DNA from 3 places in the Pseudarthrobacter sp. TAF60_1 genome. Region 2 is predicted to be linked to each of the others. Evidence: predicted binding sites of a transcription regulator. Region 2 holds the regulator's gene; each other region holds the start of a gene.

Region 1 (5,505 bases), on a different contig from region 2:
TGGACGATGCCCGGCTGGCCATCGAGGCCGGAACCTTCTTCGAGTTCAAGGCCGAGACCCTGGCACAGTACTATTCCTGAGCGCTGATCCCGGTTGCCTCCGCTATCCTGACCAAATGCTCATTGAGATCACGGCCGCAGCAGGCCCTGCCGAAGCCCTTGTCGTCCGTCCGTCCACCGGCGCGGGCCCGTTCCCGGGCGTCATCCTGTACATGGACGCCTTCGGTCTGCGTCCCCGCATCGAGGAGATGGCGCAGCGCGTCGCCGACTGGGGCTATGTGGTCCTGGCGCCGAATGTTTTCTACCGGGACGGGACGGCCGCAGAACTCGCGCCGAAAGTGGACATGACCACTCCGGAGGGCCGCAATGCTGCCGGCAAGGCAGCGTTCCCGCGGGTCGGGCACCTCACCACCGACAAGGCGCTGCCGGACATTGATGCCTGGGTTAAGGCGTTGACAGCGCTCGACGGCGTCGCGCCCGGTCCGATCGGGACGTTCGGCTACTGCATGGGTGCCCGGCTGGCGGTGCGCACCGCCACCTCCCACCCCGAGGTCGTTGCGGCGTGCGGCGGCTTCCACGGCGGCGGCCTCGCGACCGACGGCGCGGACAGCCCGCACCTGGGGCTCTCCAGCGCCACGGCTCAGTTCGTTTTCGGTCATGCCGACCATGACCAGAGCATGGATTCCGACGCCGTCGCGCGTCTGGGCGCCGCGCTGGACGCCGCCGGCCTCAAGGCTTCCAACGAGATCTTTGCCGGAGCGCCGCACGGCTACACCATGGCGGACACGTCCATGTTCCACGCCGAGGCCACAGAGCGGCACTTCACCGAACTCCGCGCCCTCCTCGACGGGACGCTGAAGGGCTGAGCCGGACTTCCGGAGACGGCTGCGCCACAAAGGGCTGCAGGCGGCTTAGGGGCGGTCAGCCGTCATCACCGCCTGATGCCGCACCCCATCGGTTGCTCCGTAACCGCCTTTTGAAGGCTCAGAACGGCGGTTACGGAGCAATGAATGCAGCTGGAAGGTACGACGACGGGCGGCAGCTACGTCGCGACGGTCCCGGCAGCCTTCGGCGCGCCGTAGCTCGGTTCGCGCTTCTTGATCCAGCCGATCACCAGGGACGTCACCGGGACGAACAGGAACTCCACGAGGGTCTTGTAGACAAAGCCCACCACGACGTAGTTCACGAACATACCGAAGTCCGTGATGCCGATGACGGAGGCGGCGATGCTGCAGAAGATCAAGGTGTCCACGAACTCGCCGGCGCCCGAGGAACCCATGAGCCGCGCCCACAGGGACTTCTCGCCGGTGCGGGCCTTCATCCTCACCAGGATCCAGGAGTTGATGGTCTGCCCGGCCAGGAACGCGAGCAGTGAGGCCAGCACAATCTGCGGGACCGGGCCGAGGGCACCCTCTAGGGCCGCCTGCTTGCTTGAGCCGAACTCGTCGTCGAAGCCGGGCAGGGCGATAATCACCCAGTAGCAGATCGAGGCGAACACGGAGAGGGCAAACGTGGTGAAAATGGCCTTGCGCGCCACTTTGAAGCCGTAGACCTCGCTGATCACATCGCCCAGGATGTAGGCCAGCGGGAAGAGGAAGAAGCCGCCGTCGGTGATGATCGGTCCGATCGCCACTCCCTTGGACGCGCCGATGTTGGACAGGATCAGCACCACGGCCATGAAGGCCAGCAAGATGCCGAAGTAGGGAGATCCGATGGAGGCGAATTTCGCGGCAGTGGGCGCCGGTTTGGCGATAGGTAAGGCCTCGGGGCCTGAGAAGGAGGGCATGGGGGTGTCCGTTCATAGTGGTTCGCTCGGTCTTCCGGCGCCATCCGAAGATTGGCCGCGGGACCGGCTGTATTAGCACTGTCACGCCATTCTCCCATCCAAAGCACCGCCGACCATTTTTGAACACGTTCAGTTCGGGCTACACTAGTTTCTGAACACGTTCAAAAAAGGGGAATCAGTGGCAGCCAAGAGCGAGCAGACCCGGCAACACCTGGCGGACGTCGCGTTGCGCATGTTCCGCGAGATTGGCTTTGAGAAGACCACCATGCGGGCCATCGCGGCGGAGGCCGGCGTCTCGGTGGGCAACGCGTACTACTACTTCGCCTCCAAGGACGATCTGGTCCAGGAGCTCTACGTCCAGGTGCAGGCCGAGCATGCGGCCAAGGCGAACGAGGCCCTCGAAGGCCTGACGGACCTGGCCAGCCGGCTGAAGGCCACGCTGCATGCCGGCCTGGACGTTATGGCGCCCTACCACCGCTTTGGCGCCGAGTTCGTGGCCACGGCCATCCGGCCGACGTCGCCAGTCAACCCCTTCGCGGGAGAGTCGACGGCGGCCCGCGAAGCATCGCTGGGAATCTTCCGTGCAGCGGTGGAGGGTGCCCGCCCGCCGGCGCCGAAGAAGCTCCGCGCGGATCTGCCCGACCTGCTGTGGCTGGGCTACATGGGCATCGCCCTGTTCTGGGTGTACGACACCTCGCAGGGCCAGCGCCGGACCAGGAAATTGGTGGACGGAGCCGTCCCCCTGATCGCCCGGGGACTTTCGCTCGCCAAGATTCCGGGCGTCAACAAGGTACTGGACGATGTCCTCAGCCTGAGTCGCAGCATCCGCGACTGAACACAGTGGAGGAACAAATGGGGGAACAAATGACCAAGACCAACACCGTGGTGCTCGCCGGAGCCTCAGGCTTCATCGGCAGGTATCTCCGGGACCGCTTCGAGCGGGACGGCTGGACGGTGCGCACCATCGGGCGCGGCGTCGTCGCAGAGTCGGCGGCCGCCGCAGGCTGGAACGACGACGGCGCCATCGCCCGTGTGCTGGACGGCGCCGATCTTCTGGTGAACCTCGCCGGACGGTCGGTCCACTGCCGCTACAACGCGCGGAACAAGGCGGCAATCCTCGATTCCCGCGTCGCCACCACCGCGGCGCTTGGCCGGGCGCTGGCACTGTGCCAGGCGCCGCCGTCGTGCTGGATCAACGCCAGCACCGGCACCATCTACCGGCACGCGCACGACCGGCCCCAAACAGAGTCGTCCGGCGAACTCGGCAGCGGCTTTTCCGTGGACGTGGCGCGCGCCTGGGAGGCCGCCCTGGCCGGAGCGGACACACCAGGCACGCGGAAGATTCCGCTGCGGATCGCCATCGTCCTGGGCCCGGGCGGCGGTGCGCTGCGGCCCTTCGCGATGCTGGCCCGCCTCGGCCTCGGCGGGCACATGGGTCCCGGCAACCAGAAGTTCAGCTGGATCCACATGGAAGACCTGTACCGCGCCGTCCGTTTCCTGCACGCTCGAACCGACATTTCCGGCCCGGTGAACGTCGCGTCTCCTGATGTTGTGGATAACCGTGACCTGATGCGCCTGGTCCGGCGGGCCTATGGAGCCAGGCTGGGCATCCCCACGCCGGCGTGGCTGCTCCGTCTGGGGGCAGTCCTGATCCGCACCGAAACCGAACTGGTGCTGAAGAGCCGGTGGGTACAGCCGCAAAAGCTGATCGACGCCGGGTTCATCTTTCGGCAGCCCGAGTTGGGACGCGCGCTGCTCACGATCGCCAAGGGAAAACCATGAACCTCGTGACGTTCGGCCCCGGCAACCGCCCGGCGAAAGCCATAGCGAAAGCCTCGTGCGGAAGTTAGAGTGGGAACCGGTCCGGTAGTTGAGTCGACGGACCAGAGCTGGAAGGGAGGTGTTTTTGATGATTGCCATTGCCGTGCGCCCTCGGCGCCTCAAGACCATCAAATTAACCACCCCCGTCTCCAGCTTCCGTACCGCGTAGGCACTGCCCGCGGAATGCCGCACCCTCGGGCCACTGCCCGGGAGTGCCCGGTGCAAGGGGGCTTTTTCCCGAGGTATCACAGTGAAAAATTCTTCAGGCCCCGGCCTGGCCAGTCTTGTTACGCCCACGTCCTGCAGCGCCGGCCCAACCCTTTATGGCTACAACGCAGTGGTCGCACGGCACTTCAACGAAAACCCCTCACCTGCCAGTAGCGCAGACAAACCCTGCGAGCCCGGCCGGGTGGTGCGCGTTGACCGCAGCCTGGTTCTGGTGGCTGTGGGCGTGGAGCTCCTGCACCTTCCCTACCCGCTTGATGCCGGCGTGCCGGTTACAGGCGACTGGGTTTGGATCGGACCCAACCGCGCGGGTGACCGCCAGATTCTCGCTGTACTGCCCCGGCGTTCCGAGCTCAGCCGGAAGCGGGCGTTCGAGGACTCCTCCGCCGCCCAGGTCCTGGCGGCCAACATGGACATGATCGGCGTCGTGGTTCCGGTTGACCGGCCGCTCACGCATAACCGGCTCGAACGGACGCTCGTCGCCGCCTGGGATTCCGGCGCCGTTCCGCTGGTGATTATCACCAAGGCGGACCTGGCACACGTGGCAGACGACGTCGTCGGGAAGGTCATCCTGCAGGCTGCAGGTGTTGACGTGGTCACCACGTCCGCCGAGAACGGGGACGGGATCGATAACCTGCTGGCACATCTGCCGCCGCGCAGCACCCTTGTCCTGCTGGGGCCCTCCGGCGCAGGTAAATCCACCCTGATCAACGCCCTGGTTGGCCATAACGTGCAGCACACAGGCGACGTCCGCTCCGGTGACTTCAGGGGGGCAAGCACACCACCACCTCACGGGAGCTTGTGCCGCTGGCGGACGGCACTGTCCTCATGGACACGCCCGGCGTCCGCGGGTTCGGGCTGTTCGACGCCGACGACGGGATGGAGCAGATGTTCGGGGATGTGGAGGAACTCGCCGGCCTCTGCCGGTTTTCCGATTGCGCTCATCAGCAGGAACCCGGCTGCGCCGTGCAGGCGGCCCTCTCGGACGACACGCTCGAGGACCGGCGCTGGAACAACTACCGGAAACTCCAACGCGAACTGGCCGCGCTGGCCCGCCGCAAGGACGCCGCAGCCAGCCGCGCCTACCACCGGGAGCGGCACCAAAAAGTGGTCGGCGGCGGGAAATCCCCGCGTTCTGCAGAACGTGCCAGATCAGGGCGGGAGGAGGAACAGCGGTCAAGACGGAAGCGGCACTGAGCCAACCGGCGCCGGATGGCAGGATGGAACCATGACTTTTGCTTCAACTGCCGCCCAGTCCCCCGCCGTTGCTCCCGCCGTCGTCCTGACGATCGCGGGTTCCGAAGCCACGGGCGGGGCCGGCGCCCAGGCAGACCTGAAGACGTTCCAGGAACTTGGCGTCTTTGGCATCGCCAACCTGACCTGCATCGTCTCCTTCGACCCGAAGGACAGCTGGAACCACCGGTTTGTGCCGGTGGACCAGCAGGTGATCGCCGACCAACTGGAGGCCACGACGGCGGCCTACGGTACGGCGCCGGGCGACGCCGCGGGCTCCCCTTCGGAGACCGGCCGGCCGGTCCTGGACACCGTGAAGATCGGCATGCTCGGGAGCCCGGCCACCATCGGAACCGTGGCAAACGCCTTGCAAGCCGGCGGGTTCCGCAACGTGGTGCTGGACCCGGTTCTGATCTGCAAGGGCCAGGAGCCCGGCCATGC
Region 2 (5,505 bases):
GTGCTGCTCCGCCAAAGCTTTCGCTCCGGGCCAGATCCTGGAGGCGATCATTTCGTCGTACACTTCTTCGCCCAGTGCCTTGATGTCATCCACCGTGATGCCCGCCGCGAGGGTGAGGGCTGAATCGCGGACCGCATGGACATCGTCCATGTTCTCTCCGCGCGCCACGAATTTGAACTGCTTCCAGGCGAAGCCGGCTGCCTGCGCCAGGGTAAAAGCGCCGCGCTGGTGCATCTTTCGGGCGACGTGAAAGAGGCTGGCACCCTTCATGAGGGTGTTGTCGACGTCGAAGAAGGCCGCTTCGCTGGTCTGCATCACCGCATCCGGCTGGGTGACAACAGCGACGTACTTCTCCTCGGGCATGTCCACGAGTCTAGTCAATGGCCGGCCGCGCGGATTCCCGACGAGGCGTTGGCGGACACCGTGCGCCGCTATACGCCCCCAAGGGCGATACGGTTAAAGCATGGCCAACCCGGAGGTAGTCCTCATCACCAAAGCAGACTGTCACCTTTGCGAAGACGCGCGCGACGCCGTCGAACGCGTTACCTCCGCACTGGGGCTTGGGTGGACGGAACAGCAGGTTGACGAACTGCCCGAACTGCGTGAGCGGTACGCCGAGGAAATCCCGGTGGTGCTGGTGAATGGAGTGCAGCGCGACTTCTGGAAGATCGACGAAACTCGCTTGGAACGCGTCCTTCAACGGCTCCTGCACGATTAGGCAACCGATTGCACAGCATGACGCCGGCTTTTGTTGACAGCGGCGACGGGGATCTAGAGTGGAGTCACAACGCGAGGCAATGGAGGGGCAAGTGAGTTCGCTGGATTCATCTCCCCGGGCCGTAGACGGTACATCGGCGGCGCCGACGGGGGAGATCGCCAAACAGATTCCGCCCGCTGCAGTGGCGAGACTGACCATCTATCTGCGCGCCCTGAACACCTTGCTCGCCGACGGCGTGGAGCGCGTCTCCTCGGAGTCCCTGGCGGAAGCGTCTGGCGTGAGCTCCTCAACCCTCCGCAAAGACCTGTCCTACGTGGGCTCCTACGGGACGCGCGGCGTCGGCTACGAAGTGCAGTACCTCAGCCGCCATATTTCCGCGGCGCTCGGGCTGACCCACGATTGGAAAGTTGCCATTGTGGGCGCCGGCAACCTGGGTAAGGCCTTGGCCCGCTACGGCGGCTTTGAATCCCGAGGCTTCGACGTGGTGGCAATTTTCGACGCCGATCAGCTCGTGGTGGGGAACGAAGTGGGCTGGCTGCGTGTCAGCGATGTCGCGGACCTGGAAACAGTGCTCCACCGAACTGGAGCCAACATGGTGGTCCTGGCGCTGCCGGCGGCGGTTGCGCAGGCGGTCTGCGACCGCGTGGTGGCAGCTGGAGTCCACAGCATCCTGAGCTTTGCTCCCGTCATGCTCCAGGTCCCCGACGACGTCAACCTCCGGAAGGTGGACATGGCCACCGAACTGCAGATCCTGGCCTACCACGCGCAACGGGCGCAGACCCCGGACCAGACCGCCTAGGTTGTCGTTCGGCGGCCGGTGAGGTCCACGCCCGTTGAGGTGTGGGGTACTGCGTGGAACCCTACTGCCCGTAAGGGTTTCCTGGCGTGGTGTAGGGGTTGGCGAACGGCTGCTGCTTGCGGAAGTAAGGAGCGGCGGCTGGCAGGTAGAGGAGCACGATCGCCGCAATGCCCGCGAGCGTTCCCAAGGTGCCGATGTTGGGTACCTGGAACAGTCCGAAGACAGACAGAGCCGCGAATACGGTGCCGAGAATCCTTGCCCAGTTCTTACCCTTGCGGATGAAAAAGGCCACCAGCAGGTACAGGCCGGCACCCACGATGGCGATGACCACCAGCATTCCGGCGAGAACGCCCTTGAAATCATTGAAGTTGAACTCGGTGCCGGTGGCGCCGCTGCTGCGCATCGCGTCATCGAAGGCACGGCGCATCTGCGGGTCATCGAGCATCGTGATGCCCATGAGCATGGAAATGACAAACACCGCAGCGGCGGCGATCAGGAGCCAGAAGGAGATGTTGACCAGCTGGGGAACGCCGCCCGGCCCGGTGGCCTGCGGCTTTTCCGAAGGGTACTGGGCGTAGGGGGACTGGCTGTACGGCTGCTGGCCATAAGCCGGGGGAGTGGGCTGGCCGAACTGCGGTGGGTTCTGCCCGTACTGCGGGGCAGCGGGTGCGTTCTGACCGTACTGTGGAGCGTTCTGCCCGTATTGCGGGGCGTTCTGCCCGTATTGCGGGGCGGCGGGAGCGTTCTGCCCGTACTCCGGTGCGTTTTGGCCGTACTGTGGTGCGTTCTGCCCGGGCTGTGGGCTGTTCTCACCGTAGCGGGGTGCCGGCGGCTGGTTGCCGGGCTCAGGCTCGTTCGGGACGGGAGGCGGGACTGGCGTGCTCATGAGCGGTCCTTTGCAGGTTGGAAGTCAGTTCGGCTGCTGGGTGCAGTCCACTGGCCCTGCCCCCAGTACGGCTTAGTTCAACCGTACCCTCCGGCCGCGCCACGGAGGGTCATTCCAAAGAGGTATTCCCGGCTGAGCCCGGATGCCCCAACCGAGTAGCGGAACCGGCCTGAACGGCGTCAATCAGGTAGTCCAGGCCGGCGCGAAACGGACCGCCTAAGCGCGGCCCTTGACGGCCGTGAACCAGGCCTGCGAGTTAGGTAGCCACATGAGGACCGTTGCTGCGGCACTGATCAGGAATCCGAGCCAGTTGTTGCCGATGCCTTCACCCACACTGCCGCTGAGGAACGCCAGGACCAGTGAGACGCCGGCGACGATGGTGAGCGCCAGGCGGGCCCACTCCTTGCCTTCCTTCATCTTCATGGCGAGGACAATCTGGGCGACGGCCAGGGCGAGTGCCACCAGAACCAGAAGGAGCAGCAAAGCAGCCAACCCCGGGGCGACGGTGAACAGGGCCAGGGTGGCAAGGAGGCCGAAGAAGCTACCGAAGACACCGAGCATGCCGCCGACGAGCCAGATCCAGTAGGAGACCTTGAGCTCGGTGGGCAGTCCCGTCACGCTGAACATGCCGGAAAGACCGCCCTTGGGCATGACGTCGTTGAAGCTGCGGGGACCATCGGTAGGCATCTGGAACTGCCGTCCGCCGGGCTGCTGGGGCTGCGGGTCTTCACTAGGGTTGGTCATGGCTCTCACTGTAGACGGCGTATTCCCGGTTAACGAGGAGATTCGAGGCGAACTGGAGGGGAACGGCCGGGGTTAAAGTATTGAGCCCGGCCGCAGACCCCTTGGGGGATCCGGCGGCCGGGCTCAGTGTGCGAAGGATTATGCCGCGGGGGCGATGAAGGCCAGCTCCAGGTTGATGGCAACCTTGTCGCTGACCAGCACGCCGCCGGCGTCGAGCACTGCGTTCCAGGTCAGGCCGAAGTCCTTGCGGCTGATGGTGGTTTCGGCGGAAACGCCGGCGCGGGTCATGCCGAACGGGTCAACGGCAACGCCGTTGAACTCGGTCTCCAGGGTGACCGGACGGGTAACGCCCTTGATGGTGAGATCGCCGGTCAGCTCGTAGTTGTCGCCAGCGTTCACCAGGCCGTTGGAGACGAAGGAGATTTCCGGGAACTTCTCGACGTCGAAGAAGTCTTCGCCGCGGACGTGGCCGTCGCGGTTGGCGTCGCCGGAGTCAAAGCTGGCGGCCTGGATGGTGGCGTTGATCTTGGAATCGGCCACGTTTTCGGCGAGGTCCAGGGTTGCTGCTGCATCCTTGAACTGGCCGCGGACCTTGCTGATGCCTGCGTGGCGGACGGTGAAACCGATTTCGCTGTGTGAGTTGTCGAGGGTCCAGGTGCCGGTGGTGACGTCTGCGGGAAGAGTCATGGTGTTTCTCCTTGGGTTTGTCGGGTGGTACTTCCGGATAGGCTGATCGGTTGAACTCTCAACTATCCGCTGCACCTACTATAAGCATGCATTTGCATGTTTTGTTCCATGTTCAGGAACTTTTTTCCCAGAGTTTCAGTTCTACGCAATGTAGAAGATTTCGGATCGCACGCCATCTTTGAGAAACTGGTACACATGCCCCAAGCCACTGTCCATCTGCTCCGCCACGGCGAGGTCCATAATCCCGACGGCGTTCTGTACGGACGGCTGCCCGAATTCCACCTCTCCGAGCTGGGCCGGGAGATGGCGCAGACCCTTGCTGCGCACTTCGCGGACCGCGCGGCCCAGGGTGCCCGTATTGTCTATCTCGCCGCATCGCCGCTGGTCAGGGCACAGGAAACCGCAGCCCCCACGGCGGAGCTGCTGAACCTTGAGATATATACGGACGAGCGCATCATCGAAGCGGAAAACTACTTCCAGGGCATGAAGGTCAACAAGGCTGAGCTGCGCAAGCCCAAGCACTGGCCGCGCCTGATTAACCCCCTCCGGCCTTCCTGGGGCGAGCCGTACAAGGAGCAGGCGGTGCGCGTCCGCGCCGCCGTCGAGGACGCCAGGCTCCGGGCCATCGAACTGGCCGCGGGAGACTACGGCGTGGCCGGACCCGAGGCCATCATGGTCAGCCACCAGTTGCCCATCTGGGCCACCCGCCTCAGCGCCGAAGGCCGTCCGCTCTGGCATGATCCCCGCAAGCGCGAGTGCACGCTGACATCCGTCACCTCCCTGGTGTTCGACGACGACGGCTCCCTCCTGCGCGTTGAGTACAGTGAGCCCGCTGCCGCGCTTCTTCCCGGTGCTGCCACTACCCCGGGAGCGTGAGATGACAAACACCCAGCGCCCAACGTCCCGCCGCGCCATCCTGGCCGCCGGCGGCGCCGCCCTGACCGCCCTCACGCTCGGGCTCTCCGCCTGCGCGCAGGAGGATGCCCTGGCCAAGCAGGCCAAGGCCGGTGACAACAAGAACTACATCGCCGGCGACGGCTCCGTCACGGAATTCGCGGCAGGAGACCGGAAGGCCGCCGTCGCCGTCAACGGCACCCTGTTCAACGGCACCACCGTCACGCCCGCAGATTTCCAGGGCAAGGTGACGGTCCTGAATTTCTGGTTCGCCGCATGCGCGCCCTGCCGGGTGGAAGCGCCCATCCTGGAGGAGCTGCACCAGGAGTTCAAGGACCAGGGCGTGCAGTTCTTTGGCGTCAACCTCCGCGACGAAAAAGCCACCGCCGAGGCCTTTGATAAGACCTTCAACCTCACCTACCCGAGCTTCGACGACAAAAACGGCGGCGTGCTCCTGGCCGTGTCCGGGATTGTCCCCCCCGGCGCTGTCCCCACCACACTGGTCCTGGACAAGCAGGGCCGGGTAGCCTCCCGCGTGCTCGGCGAAATCCAGAAGGGCACCCTCAAAGCCCTCATTACCGCCGCCGTGGCAGAGTAGCCGCGGTCCCGGACCGTGAACAGCCCCTTCGCTGAAACCATCCTGAGCGGCTCGCTGCTGCTCGCCATTCCGGTGGCCTTGCTCGCCGGCCTGGTGTCGTTCCTCTCGCCGTGCGTGCTGCCCCTGGTGCCCGGCTACCTGGGCTACGTGACCGGCCTCAGCGGGGTGGACCTGCAAAA
Region 3 (5,505 bases), on a different contig from region 2:
CTAGGCTTTCCTGGGCCCACGCCGCCAGGGTTCCCTGGCCGAGCTTGCGAGGCGAGGGTGGCGGTGGGGATTAGTTGGGCAGGATGATGTTCAGCGCGTGGGGTTTCCGCTCTGAACCGTCCACCAGCTCCGCATCCCACTTTTCGCGCGTGGCTTTGAGCAGCTGAGCCGGGGATTGCGGGGCATTGCCGCGGCGGGACAGCAGGTGCCGTGCCAGCTCACCGCGGGTATGTTTCGCGAAGTGGCTCACCACCTTGCGCACGCCGTTCACCTCAGTGAACACGTTGACCGCCACGGTTTGCGACGGCGGGGGCGCCCACGCCGCGGCGTAGGTGCTGGAGCGGCAGTCCACCAGCAGGTGCCCGGCAGCCGCCTCAGCGAGGGCTTCCGAAAGCTGCGGCTTCCAGAAAGAGGCAAGGCGGCCGACGTCGGGCAGTGCAGTTCCCATCGACAGCCGGTACGCAGGTACCCGGTCAGCGAAGCGGATGGCGCCCCAGAGCGCGGAAACCACCAGTACCGATTCGTCCGCTTTGCGGCGCTGCGTCGACGTCAGCGTTTTGTACCCGAGGGCGTCGTACAGAACGCCGGAATAGATCTGGTGGGCGGGCGCCGCGGGTTCGGCATGGAGCCGGGTGTTGCGTTCGACGTCGTCCCTTAGTGAGGCGCCCACGCCCAGCAAAGCGAGCGCGTCCTCGTGCGCGCTGACCGTCCCCAATGCTTCGAGGGCTTTCGCCCGGTACGTGTTGAGTGCCGGAAAGCTCAGCGCGGGCCAGTCGACGGCGGATCCGCGGACTGCGGGGGTCTTGCCTTCGGAGGGGGGAAGCAGAATCAGCACCGTACGATCCTACCGGCGACCGCCCCACGCAGTTGTCGGGCGGGGATCAGATCCGCAGCCTTTAGGCAGCCTTGATGGGAGTGGCGGCCGCGTTCCCGGCATTGTGGGCCTGCGCCGCGAGGTTTTCGCGTGCCAGGAATGCGGAGAGCTCGCCGATGGTGCTCATCAAGGGGGCGGGGAACACCACCGTGGTGTTCTTGTCCACGCCGATTTCCACGAGCGACTGCAGGTTCCGCAACTGCAGAGCCAACGGGTGGGCCATCATGGTGTCCGAGGCGTCCCCGAGGGCAGTGGCCGCGATGGATTCGCCTTCGGCGGCGATGATCTTGGCCCTCTTCTCACGCTCAGCCTCAGCCTGCCGCGCCATCGCCCGTTTCATCCCCTCAGGGAGCTGGATATCCTTCAGTTCGACAAGGGTCACCTCCACGCCCCAGGCGAGGGTGAGCGCGTCCAGGATCTCCCGGATGTCACTGTTGATGCGCTCCGTCTCGGACAGCGTCTGGTCCAGGCTGTGCCTGCCGACTACCTTCCGAAGGGTGGTCTGGGCGATCTGGTTGATCGCCGCGGCGACGTTCTCGATGGCCACTACTGACTTCACGGCGTCCACGACCCGGTAGTAGGCCACCGCAGAGATGTCCACGCTGACGTTGTCCTGGGTGATGATGCCCTGTGACTGGATCGGCATGGTCACGATCCGCAGGCTGACCAGCGGAAGCCTGTCAACCACAGGAATGATGAAGCGCAGTCCCGGCATCCGCACACCGGCCACCCGGCCCAGCCGGAACAGGACACCCTGCTCGTATTGGCGCACAATCCTGGCTGACATCCTGGCGAGGATGACCACCACAAGCAGGACGAGGAGGAGTACAACAACGGCGGTGAGGTCCATATGATCACTTCCCGGTCTGGACGGTCCCGGGCCGTCACTAGCGGCCGGTTCCTCCCTCAATTGTCCCACCAGGCCCGCGGAAAGGATCCGGCGACGGCGGGGCCTCCTTCCCCGGTAGACTTGGTTCCGGATGGGTTGACCAGGCGGCCGCGCGTCACGAAAGTGGCTCGAGGAACGTCCGGGCTCCGTAGGGCAGGGTGGTGGGTAACGCCCACTCGGGGTAACCCGCAGGCCAGTGCCACAGAGAACAGACCGCCTGTGTTTTCCGTTTTCGGAAGGCTGCAGGTAAGGGTGAAACGGTGGTGTAAGAGACCACCAGCTTCCCGGGTGACCGGGAAGGCTAGGTAAACCCCACCCGGAGCAAGGCCAGACAGGGCACGTTTGAGGGCAGCCCGCCCGAGTGCCCGGGTAGGCCGCTGGAGGGCGTCGGCAACGGCGTTCGTAGATGGATGGCCGCTACTCCCGTGCTGGTAACGGCGCGGGAGCACAGAACCCGGCGTATCGGTCAACCCATCCCGCTAGATCTGCATGAATGGCATGTGAGTGACTTCACGTCCTCCACGGCTGTCCGGCACGGGCGCCCAGCCTAGAATAGAGAGCGAACGTAGAAGTTCTACCACCGGGTCTGCGTTCGCGCCGGTGGTTTTTCTTTGCGCTTCTCCACGGCACCCGGGATGAACAGAATCCCGCCGGTGCCAGAGCCCCTGGACAACGTCAGGTGGCCGACAACCGCATACGAGGACGTATGCGGCTGAACCGAGGAAGGTAGTTCTGTGAGCCAGACGTCAGATTCTTGTCTTGATACGTGGATGGGCCGGGAGGCTCTCGCCGAGGCCATGATTCCGGTGATTGGCCGGCTGTACCGCGAAAACAACGTGGTGACCAGCATCCACGGCCGCAGCCTGATCAACAAGTCCACCATGAACATCCTCAAAGCGCACCGGTTTGCCCGCCGCATGAGCAACACCGAGCTTCTGCTCGAAGAGACCGCGCCGCTGCTGAACGCCCTGGCCGAGCTGGAGCTCGGCGCGGCAGCCATCGATGTGGCCCGGCTGACCGAGAAGTTCAAGCTCGAAGGCAACGGCGCTTCCCTGGAAGAGTTCCTCCGCGCCGAATTGGCCGATGTTGTTGGCAAGCGCGGCGCTGATGACCGCACCAGCACCGACGTCGTGCTGTACGGCTTTGGCCGGATCGGCCGCCTGCTGGCCCGCCTCCTGATCGAAAAGGCAGGCGGCGGGCACGGCCTGCGCCTGCGCGCCATCGTGGTCCGCCGCGGCTCGGACAAGGACCTCACCAAGCGTGCCAGCCTGCTGCGCCGCGACTCGGTCCACGGCTCCTTCGAGGGCACCATCCGCGTTGACGAGGAAGCCAACACCATCACCGCCAACGGCGTCCAGGTCCAGGTCATCTACTCGGACAACCCGGCAACGATCGACTACACCGCCTACGGCATCAAGGATGCCCTGGTGGTCGACAACACCGGCCGCTGGCGCGACGCCGAAGGCCTGTCCCAGCACCTGCAGAGCAAGGGCGTTGCCCGCGTGCTCCTCACCGCTCCGGGCAAGGGCGCGCTGAAGAACATCGTGCACGGCATCAACCACGGCAGCATCGAGGATACTGACCAGATCGTCTCGGCGGCCTCCTGCACCACGAACGCCATCACTCCGGTCCTGAAGGCCATCAACGACAAGTTCGGCGTGATCCACGGGCACGTGGAAACCGTCCACTCCTTCACCAACGACCAGAACCTGATCGACAACTTCCACAAGGGCGACCGCCGCGGCCGTTCTGCCGCGCTGAACATGGTCATCACCGAAACCGGTGCGGCCACGGCAGTAGCAAAGGCACTGCCCGAACTCCAGGGCAAACTTTCCGGCAGCTCCATCCGCGTCCCCACGCCGGACGTCTCGCTGGCCATCCTGAACCTGAGCCTGGAAAACGGCACCACCAAGGATGAGGTGAACGATTACCTGCGCCAGATGTCCCTGCATTCGGACCTGCGCAAGCAGATCGACTACATCGATTCCCCAGAGGTGGTGTCAACGGACTTCGTTGGTTCCCGCCGCGCCGGCATCGTGGACGGCCTTGCCACCATCTCCAATGACAAGAACGTCATCCTCTATGTCTGGTACGACAACGAGTTCGGCTACAGCTGCCAGGTTGTCCGGGTCATGGAGGAGATGGCCGGAGTCAACCCGCCGTCCTTCCCTGCGAAGGAAGCTGCTGCAGCGTTGGCCGCAATCGCCGTCTAACTGAGGGCCGCGGCAGGGCAGGATTCCGACATCCCGGCTGATTCGCTGGAATCAGCCGGGAATCGGGACCACACTGGTGCCATGGATAACGAGACTCTTCACGAGACCACCCTTGAACACGCCCTTGACGTGGCCAAAGCCAACCACAAAGAGGCCGTCAGGCTCCTTGAGCAGGCCCGTGCCGCCCGGGCATCCGGCGACGTCGGCGAAGACCGCGTTCGGCAGTTGGAAAGCCTCCTCCACTTGGCCGAAGAAGATCTTCGACGAGTAGTCCGGGAGCAATAGCTCCGGCCACTGGTCCTCCCCACTGTGGATAACCGTCCCCGTGTCAATGGGGTGGCCTAGGCTCTTCTGGTGCGTACCATATCCGGAAGAGCTCCTTAGGTGACGGTCAGTTGGAGTGCCTACCGCCGTGCCCGCCGGCGCTCAAGACAGGCTTGGGCCTTGCTGGTGGTGTTGGCGCTGTCAGTGCTGGCTTCAGGCGTGTGGTTTTTCACGGCCGGCCAGTTCGCAGCCGCTGAACCCGCTGTTGCCGGACCAAGCGAGGCGCCAGTGTTCGACGGGACCTGGATGAAGCCGGTGGTGCCCGTTTACCCGGTACCGCAGGGGAGTGCCCGGGCCGCCTTGGAGGGGCTGGCCGTCACGGGACGTGCGCCGAAGGACACGTACCAGCGGGAGGCGTTCGGGCAGGCGTGGCAGGATGTTGACCGGAACGGCTGCGACACCCGCAACGACATTCTCCGGCGGGACCTCGCTTCTGTGGGCTTTACGGAGGGGTCCAAGTGCCTGGTAGCGTCGGGCGCCATCGTGGAGCCGTACACGGGCAGGGCCGTGGAATTCCGCCGCGGGCCGGAGAGCAGCAAGGAAATCCAGATTGACCATGTTGTAGCCCTCGGGGACGCCTGGCAGAAAGGCGCCCAGGGGCTAACCCCGCAGCAGCGCCAATCCCTTGCCAACGATCCGCTGAACCTCATCGCCGCGGACGGCCCCGCGAACCAGCAGAAGAGTGCCGGCGACGCCGCCACCTGGCTGCCAAAGAATAAGAACATCCGCTGCCACTACGTGGCCCGCCAGATCTCGGTCAAGGCATCCTACGGACTGTGGGTCACCCAGCCGGAGAAGGATGCCATGAAGCGGGTCCTGGACTCGTGCCCGGATCAGCCCACCATTACTGCCAGGTAACCCTAGGCAGAAGCCTTAGTGCCCGAACGGGTCCGGGTCCACGCCCGGCATCCAGGTCAGCCCGGGAACGCCCCACCCGCTCTTTTTGGCCAGTTTCAGGGCCTTCCGTGAATAACGGTCCAGTAGCCGGTTGACATACAGCTTGCCGTCCAGATGGTCGTACTCGTGTTGGATCACCCGCGCAAACCAGCCGGTCGCTTCGAAATCGACCGGCTGACCGTGGCCGTCGAAGCCCTGGACCCGGGCCCACTCCGCTCGCTTGAGCGGGAACTGCCCACCCGGGAATGAGAGGCAGCCTTCCTCCTCTTCGTCGGGGTCGGGCAGCGCGCCTGAAACCTTGGACAGCG

Evidence for each region. Region 2 encodes Rex, which represses fermentation and respiration genes when NADH is low (regulators of the CRP and FNR family bind a similar motif). Its sites were predicted from a motif close to CTTGTGAANNNNTTCACAAG; they were not measured.
Region 1: AB4Y73_RS11645 (queuosine precursor transporter) is a predicted target of Rex. The motif match lies at 1,934-1,953, and genes of this name have one in related genera.
Region 3: AB4Y73_RS02295 (glyceraldehyde-3-phosphate dehydrogenase) is a predicted target of Rex. The motif match lies at 2,261-2,280, and genes of this name have one in related genera.

Annotation. Positions count from the first base shown of each region.
Region 1 is NZ_JBFRDI010000008.1:183,587-189,091, reverse strand. It holds gene tgt (tRNA guanosine(34) transglycosylase Tgt) at 1-80, shown strand, start outside; gene AB4Y73_RS11650 (dienelactone hydrolase family protein) at 116-865, shown strand; gene AB4Y73_RS11645 (queuosine precursor transporter) at 1,042-1,785, opposite strand; gene AB4Y73_RS11640 (TetR/AcrR family transcriptional regulator) at 1,964-2,620, shown strand; gene AB4Y73_RS11635 (TIGR01777 family oxidoreductase) at 2,650-3,567, shown strand; partial or broken gene rsgA (ribosome small subunit-dependent GTPase A) at 3,857-5,028, shown strand; gene AB4Y73_RS11625 (hydroxymethylpyrimidine/phosphomethylpyrimidine kinase) at 5,060-5,505, shown strand, end outside.
Region 2 is NZ_JBFRDI010000001.1:437,683-443,187, reverse strand. It holds gene AB4Y73_RS02200 (HAD family hydrolase) at 1-363, opposite strand, end outside; gene AB4Y73_RS02195 (glutaredoxin family protein) at 464-718, shown strand; gene AB4Y73_RS02190 (redox-sensing transcriptional repressor Rex) at 810-1,517, shown strand; gene AB4Y73_RS02185 (hypothetical protein) at 1,579-2,403, opposite strand; gene AB4Y73_RS02180 (hypothetical protein) at 2,620-3,147, opposite strand; gene AB4Y73_RS02175 (YceI family protein) at 3,286-3,834, opposite strand; gene AB4Y73_RS02170 (histidine phosphatase family protein) at 4,030-4,710, shown strand; gene AB4Y73_RS02165 (TlpA family protein disulfide reductase) at 4,712-5,326, shown strand; gene AB4Y73_RS02160 (cytochrome c biogenesis CcdA family protein) at 5,342-5,505, shown strand, end outside.
Region 3 is NZ_JBFRDI010000002.1:7,488-12,992, forward strand. It holds gene AB4Y73_RS02275 (zinc ribbon domain-containing protein) at 1-4, shown strand, start outside; gene AB4Y73_RS02280 (YaaA family protein) at 71-835, opposite strand; gene AB4Y73_RS02285 (slipin family protein) at 897-1,724, opposite strand; RNA gene rnpB (RNase P RNA component class A) at 1,856-2,241, shown strand; gene AB4Y73_RS02295 (glyceraldehyde-3-phosphate dehydrogenase) at 2,498-3,976, shown strand; gene AB4Y73_RS02300 (hypothetical protein) at 4,058-4,261, shown strand; gene AB4Y73_RS02305 (HNH endonuclease family protein) at 4,361-5,158, shown strand; gene def (peptide deformylase) at 5,174-5,505, opposite strand, start outside.